One region of the Peribacillus sp. NPDC056705 genome, then DNA from elsewhere that is predicted to be linked to it. Evidence: riboswitches for the same ligand, from Rfam matches in the RefSeq annotation. Region 1 holds a riboswitch; each other region holds the start of a gene.
The links. A riboswitch is a leader RNA that binds a small molecule or an ion and turns the genes downstream of it on or off. The one in region 1 is predicted to bind S-adenosylmethionine.
Positions count from the first base shown of each region.

Region 1 (3,280 bases):
TCCATATGCACCGCCAGTCCATCCAGTGTTGACAAGGTATACCTTTGCATTGTGCTCGTCGATTTTATCACCAAGCATCTCGGCATAGCGTGTAGCTGGAAGCGGTAAGAATGGTGAACCGAAGCAAGTGGAGAATGTAGCTTCCGGTGAAGTTACGCCTCTTTCAGTACCAGCCAATTTACTAGTGTATCCGCTTAGGAAGTGGAACATTGCCTGTTCTTTGGAAAGCTTGCTGATTGGAGGCAGAACGCCTGAAGCATCAGCTGTCAAGAAAATGATTGTATTTGGATGTCCTGCAATACTTGGGTTCACGATGTTATCGATCGCTTGCATTTGGTAAGCAGCACGAGTGTTTTCAGTCAATGAACTGTCATCATAGTTCGCTACACGTGTATCCGGATCAACAACAACATTTTCCAGTACGGCACCGAAACGGATGGCATCGAAAATTTGTGGTTCTTTTTCACGTGAAAGGTTGATCGTTTTCGCATAGCAGCCGCCTTCGATGTTGAATACGCCGTTAGAAGACCAGCCGTGCTCGTCATCGCCAATCAGTTTACGGCTCGTGTCTGCAGACAAAGTCGTTTTGCCTGTACCGGACAGACCGAAGAATAAAGCGACGTCCCCTTCACGTCCTACGTTAGCAGAGCAATGCATTGGAAGGATTCCAGCCTCTGGAAGTAAGTAGTTCATGATCGAGAAGATCGATTTTTTCATTTCTCCTGCATATTCCGTTCCGCCAATCAGGATGGTACGGCGTTCAAATGAAACGATGATGAAAGTTTCGGATGTAGTTCCGTCAACTTCCGGGTCTGCTTTGAAGTTAGGTGCAGAAAGGATTGTGAATTCAGCTTCGTGACCTCTCAATTCCTCTTCGTTTGGACGGATGAACAAAGTATGGGCGAAAAGGTTATGCCAAGCATATTCATTAACAACACGGATAGGAAGACGTGATGATTCATCTGCACCAGCAAAACCTTTAAAAACAAAAATCTCTTCTTTTGCTTTTAGGTAGTCAACTACTTTATTATATAGTTTATTGAATACATCTTCGGAAATTGGCTGGTTTACTGGACCCCAATCGATTTTATCTTTAACTGATGCTTCTTCAACGATATATTTATCTTTAGGTGAACGACCTGTATATTTGCCAGTTTCAGCTTTTACCGCACCGGTTGATGTTAGAACGCCTTCATTTCTGCTTAATACTTTTTCGACCAATTGAGGAACTGAAAGTTGAGTTTGCACGTTGTTTCCTGTTAATAATTGGTGTAACTCATTAGAAACGTCTACAGAATTCATATATGAGGTACCTTCCTTTGTTTAAGTTTTTAGATTACAATTAGTATAACACATTCATTTAATTAGTCTATACTATTTCTTTTAATTTGTGATTATTTTCAGTTGGTTGCGTTAATCATTTTTATCCGGCAGGAACCGATTCAGGATTACCGCATAAACTTTCATGAAGATAATTTTATTTTAATAGGAAGTAAGAAAGCAATATATGGCTAAAGGGAAAGTCCGGATGTCGTTTCTTTTCGGATGCTCATTCCTTTATTATTAATGGCAATTTACAACATTTCTATTCGTATTTTGCATTGTAAGCCCTTCTAGGACGTATCATCAACATGTTTTTTCAAATGAACGCCATTCTGGATGGATATCATCTTTTTAGAAAAGCATTGACAAGTTCCAGCCAGATACGATAATATCTTAAATTGTACGGATTCTCTTATCCCGAGTTGGTGGAGGGACAGGCCCTTTGAAACCCAGCAACCTGCCATATTGAACTTGACTCCAAGATCGATCGCCGAAAATAAAGCGAAGGTCTTCAAGGAATAGTGGTGATGGTGCTAACCTGAGCAAGGTAAAAACCCTTGAACGATAAGAGTGAAAGGATAGAAGACAGAATGTTAAACCTTTCCTCATTTGCCAGGGAAGGTTTTTGTGTTTTTTAATAAGTAATTCTGTGTCTATAGTTGAAACTAATGAGGGAAACGAGTTCCGTAAAATTCAGGCTATTGCCTGCAACATACTAACTTCCAAGGAGGAAATATGATGTCAAAGAAACGTCTATTTACTTCTGAATCTGTTACAGAGGGCCATCCGGACAAAATTTGTGATCAGATTTCAGATTCCATTTTAGATGCTATCCTAGCTAAGGATGCAAATGCACGTGTTGCGTGTGAAACTAGCGTAACTACAGGTCTTGTACTTGTTGCCGGTGAAATTACAACCTCCGCTTACGTAGATATTCCGCGTATCGTTCGTGATACGATTAAAGGAATTGGCTACACACGTGCGAAATACGGTTTCGATGCTGAAACTTGTGCCGTGTTGAGTTCCATTGATGAGCAGTCTGCCGATATCGCAGCTGGTGTCGATAAAGCATTGGAAGCTCGTGAAGGAAACATGTCAGAGGAAGAAATCGATGCAATCGGTGCAGGGGACCAAGGTCTTATGTTCGGATTTGCTTGTAATGAAACAGAAGAGCTTATGCCGCTTCCGATTTCATTGGCGCATAAACTTTCATTCCGCTTGGCTCAAGTCCGTAAAGATGAAACTCTTGCTTACCTGCGCCCTGATGGTAAAACACAGGTAACTGTGGAATATGATGAAAATAACGTTCCTGTACGTGTAGATACGATCGTTATCTCTACACAGCATGATGCAGAAATTACCCTTGAACAAATTCAAGCCGATCTAAAAGAACATGTGATCGAAGCAGTCGTTCCAGCTGAATTGATCGATGCCGATACTAAGTACTTCATCAACCCGACTGGCCGTTTCGTAATTGGCGGACCTCAAGGGGATGCTGGTCTTACTGGACGTAAAATCATCGTTGATACTTACGGCGGATACGCTCGCCACGGCGGCGGTGCATTCTCTGGTAAGGATGCTACTAAAGTTGACCGTTCTGCTGCATACGCTGCTCGTTATGTTGCGAAAAACATCGTGGCAGCCGGCCTTGCCGACAAAGCGGAAGTTCAATTGGCCTACGCAATTGGTGTTGCAGAGCCAGTATCTATCTCAATTGATACGTTCGGAACTGGTACAGTTAGCGAAGAAGTCCTTGTTGACCTAGTTCGAGCTAACTTCGACCTTCGTCCAGCAGGTATCATCAAAATGCTTGACCTTCGTCGCCCGATCTACAAACAAACAGCTGCCTACGGACACTTTGGCCGTACAGATGTCGATCTTCCATGGGAACGCACGGACAAAGCAGAAACATTAAAAGCACAAGCGTAATCCATATAAAAAAAGGTGTCCCGCAATT
Region 1 is NZ_JBHTYI010000019.1:31,901-35,180, forward strand. Features, by position in the region: gene pckA (phosphoenolpyruvate carboxykinase (ATP)) at 1-1,302, opposite strand, end outside; SAM riboswitch class I at 1,733-1,894, shown strand; gene metK (methionine adenosyltransferase) at 2,059-3,252, shown strand.

Region 2 (3,280 bases), on a different contig from region 1:
AAAAACGATTAATCATAAATATTCGCCATTCCGGGGACATCAATATTTAAAAGATGCTGCCGCCGTCTTTTATGAACGAGAATACGGTGTCAAGCTGGATCCGAATAGCGAAGTGGCGATTCTCTTCGGGGGGAAGGCAGGTCTTGTCGAACTGCCGCAGTGTTTATTGAATCCAGGTGATACGATCCTTGTTCCAGATCCCGGCTATCCCGATTATCTTTCCGGAGTTGTTTTAGCCCGGGCAAAGACCGAACTCATGCCTCTGACAGAAGAAAATGGTTTTCTTCCGAAATATGATGAAATACATAAAGAAGTACTTGATAAAGCCAAAATGATGTTCTTGAACTATCCGAATAATCCCACAGGTGCTTCTGCAACTGATAGTTTCTTTGATGAAACCGTCTCCTTCGCAAAAGAGCATTCCATTTGTGTGGTCCACGATTTCGCTTATGGCGCGATCGGATTCGACGGAAAAAAACCGATAAGCTTTCTCCAATCGGAGGGAGCGAAGGATGTAGGAATAGAAATATACACACTATCGAAAACATACAATATGGCAGGATGGAGAGTAGGCTTCGCAGTGGGGAATAAGAGTGTAATAGAAGCTCTTGAACTATTGCAAGACCATCTTTATGTGAGTCTTTTCCCGGCGATACAAGAAGCTGCGGCAAGTGCTTTGCTTGATTCGCAGAGCTGTGTAGAGCAGTTAGTGCAGATGTACGAAGGACGAAGGAATGTTTTCATTGAGGGATTGAGGGCAATCGGCTGGGATGTCAAAGCGCCTGCGGCATCGTTTTTTGCCTGGCTCAAGGTACCTAAAGGTTTTACGTCAGAGAGTTTTGCAGACTATTTATTAGCGCATGCCCACGTAGCTGTTGCCGCAGGGAATGGATTCGGTGAATTTGGCGAAGGTTACGTCAGGGTAGGGCTGCTGACCTCGGAAGAACGGCTTGAAGAGGCTGTGGAACGAATACGTACATTAAACTTATTTTAACGATGGATTGAGGTATCCGACTTATTTCACCGTTAAAATAGTTAAAACTTATTGACAAAGTAGGGATTACCTGTCAGAATACAAAATAAATTCTTAATCTTTCGATACTTGAATGCAATTTATATATCAGCGTTTTCTTATTTTGAGCAGGTGGAGGGACTAGCCCTATGAAGCCCAGCAACCGACCGTAATTCCATTGTAAAATGGGGCGGAATTCTTCGCCGGATTTCCTGAAATCCGCAAGGCACGGTGCTAATTCTTGCAGCCAATGGCTGGGAGATAAGAAGATGGCTTTTTAAAGCCTCTTCTTTATGAAGGGGCTTTTGCCATTTTGAGCCAATTTCAGTTTAATGACATCGGGAGTTTACTAACGTGTTATAGGAGTGATCAGATGAGCGAGATAGTCGCTACTTATTCAATTCATGACTTCACTGGAAATCATGAGAAAAAAGCAGAGAGCATTGCCCTAGGTTTGACTGTCGGGACATGGACGGACCTGCCACATTTAGTCCAGAAACAACTGGAAAAACATAAGGGGCGCGTTGTATCGGTGACACCACTTTTGGAAGAAGAGAGGGCAAACAGCTACTTTAATCGTAAAGTATACCGTTCGCTTATTAAAATTGCCTATCCGGCAGGGAATTTTTCCCTTGATTTACCTGCAATCCTCACGACTGTCTTCGGCAAACTTTCATTGGACGGAGAAATAAAACTCATAGACCTGGATTTTGTCGGTGATATTCAAAACTCTTTTCCCGGACCGCAATTTGGCATTGGAGGCATAAGGGAAAAGATTGGCGTATTTAACCGTCCCCTGGTGATGAGCATCTTTAAAGGTGTATTAGGAAGAGACCTGGCATTCCATAATGAGCAACTGAGGCAACAAGCATTAGGGGGCGTCGACTTAGTTAAAGATGATGAGATCCTCTTCGATCAGGAACTGACTCCATTTTTCGATAGAATAAAAACGGGAAAAAGAATATTGAATGAAGTCCATGAAACCACTGGCCACCGTACTTTATATGCAGTCAATCTATCAGGGAAAACATTTGAATTACTGGATAAGGCAGAGCAGGCGGCTGAAGCAGGGGCAGATGCTTTATTGTTCAACGTTCATACATATGGTTTGGATGTATTGCAGGCCCTGAGTGAACATGATCGTATCAAGTTGCCGATCATGGCGCACCCCGCCTATAGCGGGGCATTGGCAGCTTCATCATTTTACGGGATCGGCTATCCATTATTACTTGGTAAATTAGTAAGGTTATCAGGAGCGGATTTATCTTTGTTCCCATCCCCTTATGGAAATGTCGCACTGGAAAAAAAGGAGACCTTGGCGATTGCTGAAGCTCTGACAAAGGATGAACTTTCATGGAAAAAAGCCTTCCCTGTTCCTTCTGCAGGCATTCATCCGGGCATGGTTCCGGACCTGATCAAGGATTTTGGGCTAGATAGCGTGATTAATGCTGGAGGGGGAGTTCACGGGCACCCTGACGGAGCAGAAGGCGGGGCCAAGGCTTTCCGTTCTGCTGTGGAAGCCGTTCTAGCAGGAAAGGATCTATCTGAAGCGGCTGCTGAGGAAGAAACACTAAAAAAAGCTCTTGTGTTATGGGGAGGCCTATAAGAATAATGAAACCGATCATCTTTTGTGACTTTGACGGAACGATCACCAATACGGATAATATCATTTCCATCATGAAAAAATTTGCTCCTCCGGAATGGGAAGCGTTGAAAGACGATGTCCTTCAGCAAAAAATCAGTATATCTTCAGGAGTTGGGGAGATGTTTTCACTGCTTGATAGTGGCTTGAAGGATGATATCATCCAATATGTAAGAAATACGGCCGGCATTCGTCCTGGGTTTTATGAATTCGTTGAGTATACGAAACAAGCCAACATCCCTTTATATATAGTAAGCGGGGGAATGGATTTTTTCATTGCACCGCTTTTAAATGATATCTTGCCAACAGAGTCCGTTTATTGCAACCATGCATTTTTTGATAAGGAAAAGATTTATATTGAGTGGCCGCATGATTGTGATGATCAATGTAATAATGATTGCGGTTGCTGCAAGCCATCCATTATGAGGGAAATAGCGGGTGCGGAAAGTTTTAAATTCGTTATTGGAGATTCAGTAACGGATTTTGAAGCGGCCAAACAGGCCGATTTTGTCATAGCCCGTGACATACTGCTTGAAAAATGCGAAAGGGAAGGAATTCCACATCAAGGATTTGAAACATTTTTTGATGTAATTGACATTTTAAAGCGGCAGGAGGCGGTTAAAGCG
Region 2 is NZ_JBHTYI010000005.1:1,593-4,872, reverse strand. Features, by position in the region: gene ACFRAK_RS08500 (pyridoxal phosphate-dependent aminotransferase) at 1-994, shown strand, start outside; SAM riboswitch class I at 1,129-1,280, shown strand; gene mtnW (2,3-diketo-5-methylthiopentyl-1-phosphate enolase) at 1,386-2,618, shown strand; gene ACFRAK_RS08490 (2-hydroxy-3-keto-5-methylthiopentenyl-1-phosphate phosphatase) at 2,624-3,280, shown strand, end outside; gene ACFRAK_RS08485 (methylthioribulose 1-phosphate dehydratase) at 3,280-3,280, shown strand, end outside.
Region 2: another riboswitch for S-adenosylmethionine. It lies ahead of mtnW (2,3-diketo-5-methylthiopentyl-1-phosphate enolase); the one in region 1 lies ahead of metK (methionine adenosyltransferase).

Region 3 (3,280 bases), on a different contig from region 1:
GAACTGGTCAGCGTCGTAATAGCCGTGATCATGGCAGTCAACGTCAGTTTCTTGACAGGATTCATCATCTACAGCGGCCAATCTTGCTCATTATGAACCATATCCCAAAATAAATATTCATATCGGGAAGTAACCAAAAAGTGCTTTTCTAATCTAAGAAGTTCCTTTTCTGGCATGCCTTCCGTCAATTCTTCCAACAAAGCGATCAGCCATTTATGTGCTTCCCCGAATTCAGGAGATGAATAGGACCTTATCCAATCTGCGTAGCGATTGTTTTCCAATGCTGCTCCATTTTGTTCTTTCAGTAGCAAACCGATTTCATAATAATCCCAAGCGCAGGGCAGGAGACAGGCGATCAAGTCTGCCAAAGTCCCATGCTGAGCTGCATTTAGCATATAGCCTGTATAGGCTAAAGTCGTTGGAGTAGGTTCTGTATCTTCCAATTCCTTGGAAGTGATCCCGAATTCGGAAGCATAATGCCGATGAATATCCATTTCCACTTGAAGGGTTTCATTTAAAATACTCGCAAACTTTGCCATGGTTTCGATGTTATGAGCTTTGATTACACCTAAAGCAAAGAGCTTGGAATAATCCATGAGATAGATATAGTCCTGCTTCAGGTAATAGGCAAATTTCTTTTCAGGAAGCGTACCATTTCCAATTGCCTGGACGAAGGGATGTGAATGGTTCCTTTTCCAAATCTCTTTTGACCGTGCATGTAGTCTATCACTGAATGTTTCTAATTTAACATTCTCCATTGTTCATCCTCCTTTAGAATGGATCCCTTTGTTCATGAAAAAACCCCGTTCCTGAATACGGAACGGGGTAGATGGATATAGTCTGAAAATGGACGATATCATCCACTTCCCTCCGCCGGTATGAGCCGGTTCAGGTTCAAAGGGTCCGGAACTAATTCCATCTCAGTCTTAAAAAAAGACTCCCCTAGTGGTGTGAATTGTATGTAATTACTGACATCATATCAGAAAGACAAGAAAATGCAACCTGCATTTAAAAGAGGGACCATTTTATGTCCAGGAAAAAAGGGAGAACCAGGTAATTGACTTTTGATGGTTATTAGGATAAAATCATGTCTACATCATTTATATATCGATTTCTTATCCAGAGAGGTGGAGGGACTTGGCCCAAAGAAACCTCGGCAGCGGACCCGTTTTGGGAACTGTGCTAAATCCAACAAGCATATGCTTGGAAGATAAGAAGAGCCGTACGGACACTGTCAGCCTCTTCTTGAATTAGAAGGGGCTTTTATTTTTGGGAAATAACGTTTAGTGACATAATAGAAAAGGTATATATAATTTGGTGAAAATAAAACAAGTTGATAAAGTTTAGCTAACTAGAAGCAGGCTCTAGGATGACTAGGAAAGGAGCCATTTACATGGCAGAATTATTTAAGAGGATCGAACAGAGGAAGGCAAAGCTTATTGAAGAGTTATTGGCCAATGGAGTATACAAAACCTCTGATGAAAGGCACCTTTATGATGCCCCATTAAAAGTACTTGAAGATGAATATAAGATTGTTATAAATAAACCAAATACCGAGTCACCTTCTGAATGGATGACATAGTAAACGATGGACTATAGTTTGGGTTCTTGGATAAGAGATATGATGTAAGCATTCACAGTCTACACTAGTGGATGCTTTTTTGCGTTTAATAGAAAATGACACAAAATATACATAATTACAGGATTAATAGTCATTTTGTCACATTTACCCTTTAAAATAACACATTTAATTTCCGAAAAATAGTTGATTTTAACTAGTAGATTCATTATGATGAAAGTGTAAAAAAATTGAATAAATGGGAGGTGGCTATATAATGCCTTGCCTTAAGGTAACTATAGAAAAAATAGAAGAGAAAAGAAAAGAAATGATTAACTTGGCAGCAATTTACGGCTTATCAAGTCTGCTAACTGTTCAAGCCAGTCAAGAATTGGATACGCTATTAAATGCGTTAACAAGTAAAAGAGATTGTGAACATTTTTACCTCCAGAAAGCATATAGGTATTTTTAAATTAGCCAATTCGCACTCGATTAATATGAAAAAGCTACTGCTCAAGGCAATAGCTCTAAAGAATGATATTACATATCGACACGTTTACCAAGAATGAGCAAATCCCGCTCAATCCCATCCAACTCGGCAACTTGAGGTAAATGTGCCCATTCTTCAAATCCGAATTTGGAAAAAAGCTTAAGGCTTGGTGTATTGTGGGCGAAAATGAAACCCAATAGAGTCTTAACACCTAATTTTGGACTCCATTCAATTGCCTTTTGAATCGAAGTTTGTCCGATTCCTTTTCCCCGGAAATAATCATCTATATAAATGCTGATTTCGGCAGTGGAATTATATGCCGGTCGGCCATAGAAGGATTGAAAGCTCATCCATCCAGCAGTTTTCCCTTCTATAGTAATGATAAATAGCGGTCTACTTTCTGAATGATGTTCCTCAAACCATTTAACCCTCGATTGGACGGATACAGGCTCCGTATCTGCCGTGACCATTCTTGAAGCAATTGTTGAATTATATATTTCAACAATTCTGGGTAGATCGGATAGTCCTGCCTCTCTAAACGCTATGAGCTCTTCCATGATTTAAACTCCTAACTATCATTTATTCAATCTCCAGAATGAAGGGTAATCCCGTATTTTGTTTAAGGGACGGTGAATGACACCCAATCCATTGAAAGTTTTATATTATCATACACTCTTGAATCTTTATCTGACAATTTTTTTATGTTAAGACTGTAGATTTTTTGGGTATGTAAAAAAATAAATACTTCTAGTAAAGAGACAAGAGGAGAATCAAATGAAAAAATTGGCAGGTTTATTGATTATAGTACTCGTTATATGTTTTGCTGCGTATGAATTTCAGGCCTCGGAGTCAGAAGATGTGCAAAGGGTGATGGCTTTTGGAGATTCATTAACCTATGGAAAAGGGGATAAGGATGGGGAAGGATATATAGAAGGCCTTGAGGATGAATTGAATAATCCGCAATCGGAACAAAAAGTGAGTTTTTGGAATTACGGTATAAAAGGCCAGGAAACGGATGGGGTGATGAAACAGCTTGATGATTACCGCATTAAAACGAAACTTGATGAAGCCGATACTTTCATCGTTTTTATTGGAACGAATGACTTGATCAATAGTAACGGAGGGAACTTGGAGAAAATTAGTGACCGAAAAATCATTGAGGGAAAACGGGAGTATATCAACCATCTCAAAAAGATTACATCAACCTTGATAGAGGCAAACGAAAAGGCGGA
Region 3 is NZ_JBHTYI010000003.1:391,617-394,896, reverse strand. Features, by position in the region: gene thiW (energy coupling factor transporter S component ThiW) at 1-65, opposite strand, end outside; gene tenA (thiaminase II) at 69-758, opposite strand; TPP riboswitch at 849-954, opposite strand; SAM riboswitch class I at 1,113-1,217, shown strand; gene ACFRAK_RS06615 (Fur-regulated basic protein FbpA) at 1,394-1,582, shown strand; gene ACFRAK_RS06610 (aspartyl-phosphate phosphatase Spo0E family protein) at 1,836-2,030, shown strand; gene ACFRAK_RS06605 (GNAT family N-acetyltransferase) at 2,099-2,605, opposite strand; gene ACFRAK_RS06600 (GDSL-type esterase/lipase family protein) at 2,823-3,280, shown strand, end outside.
Region 3: another riboswitch for S-adenosylmethionine. It lies ahead of ACFRAK_RS06615 (Fur-regulated basic protein FbpA); the one in region 1 lies ahead of metK (methionine adenosyltransferase).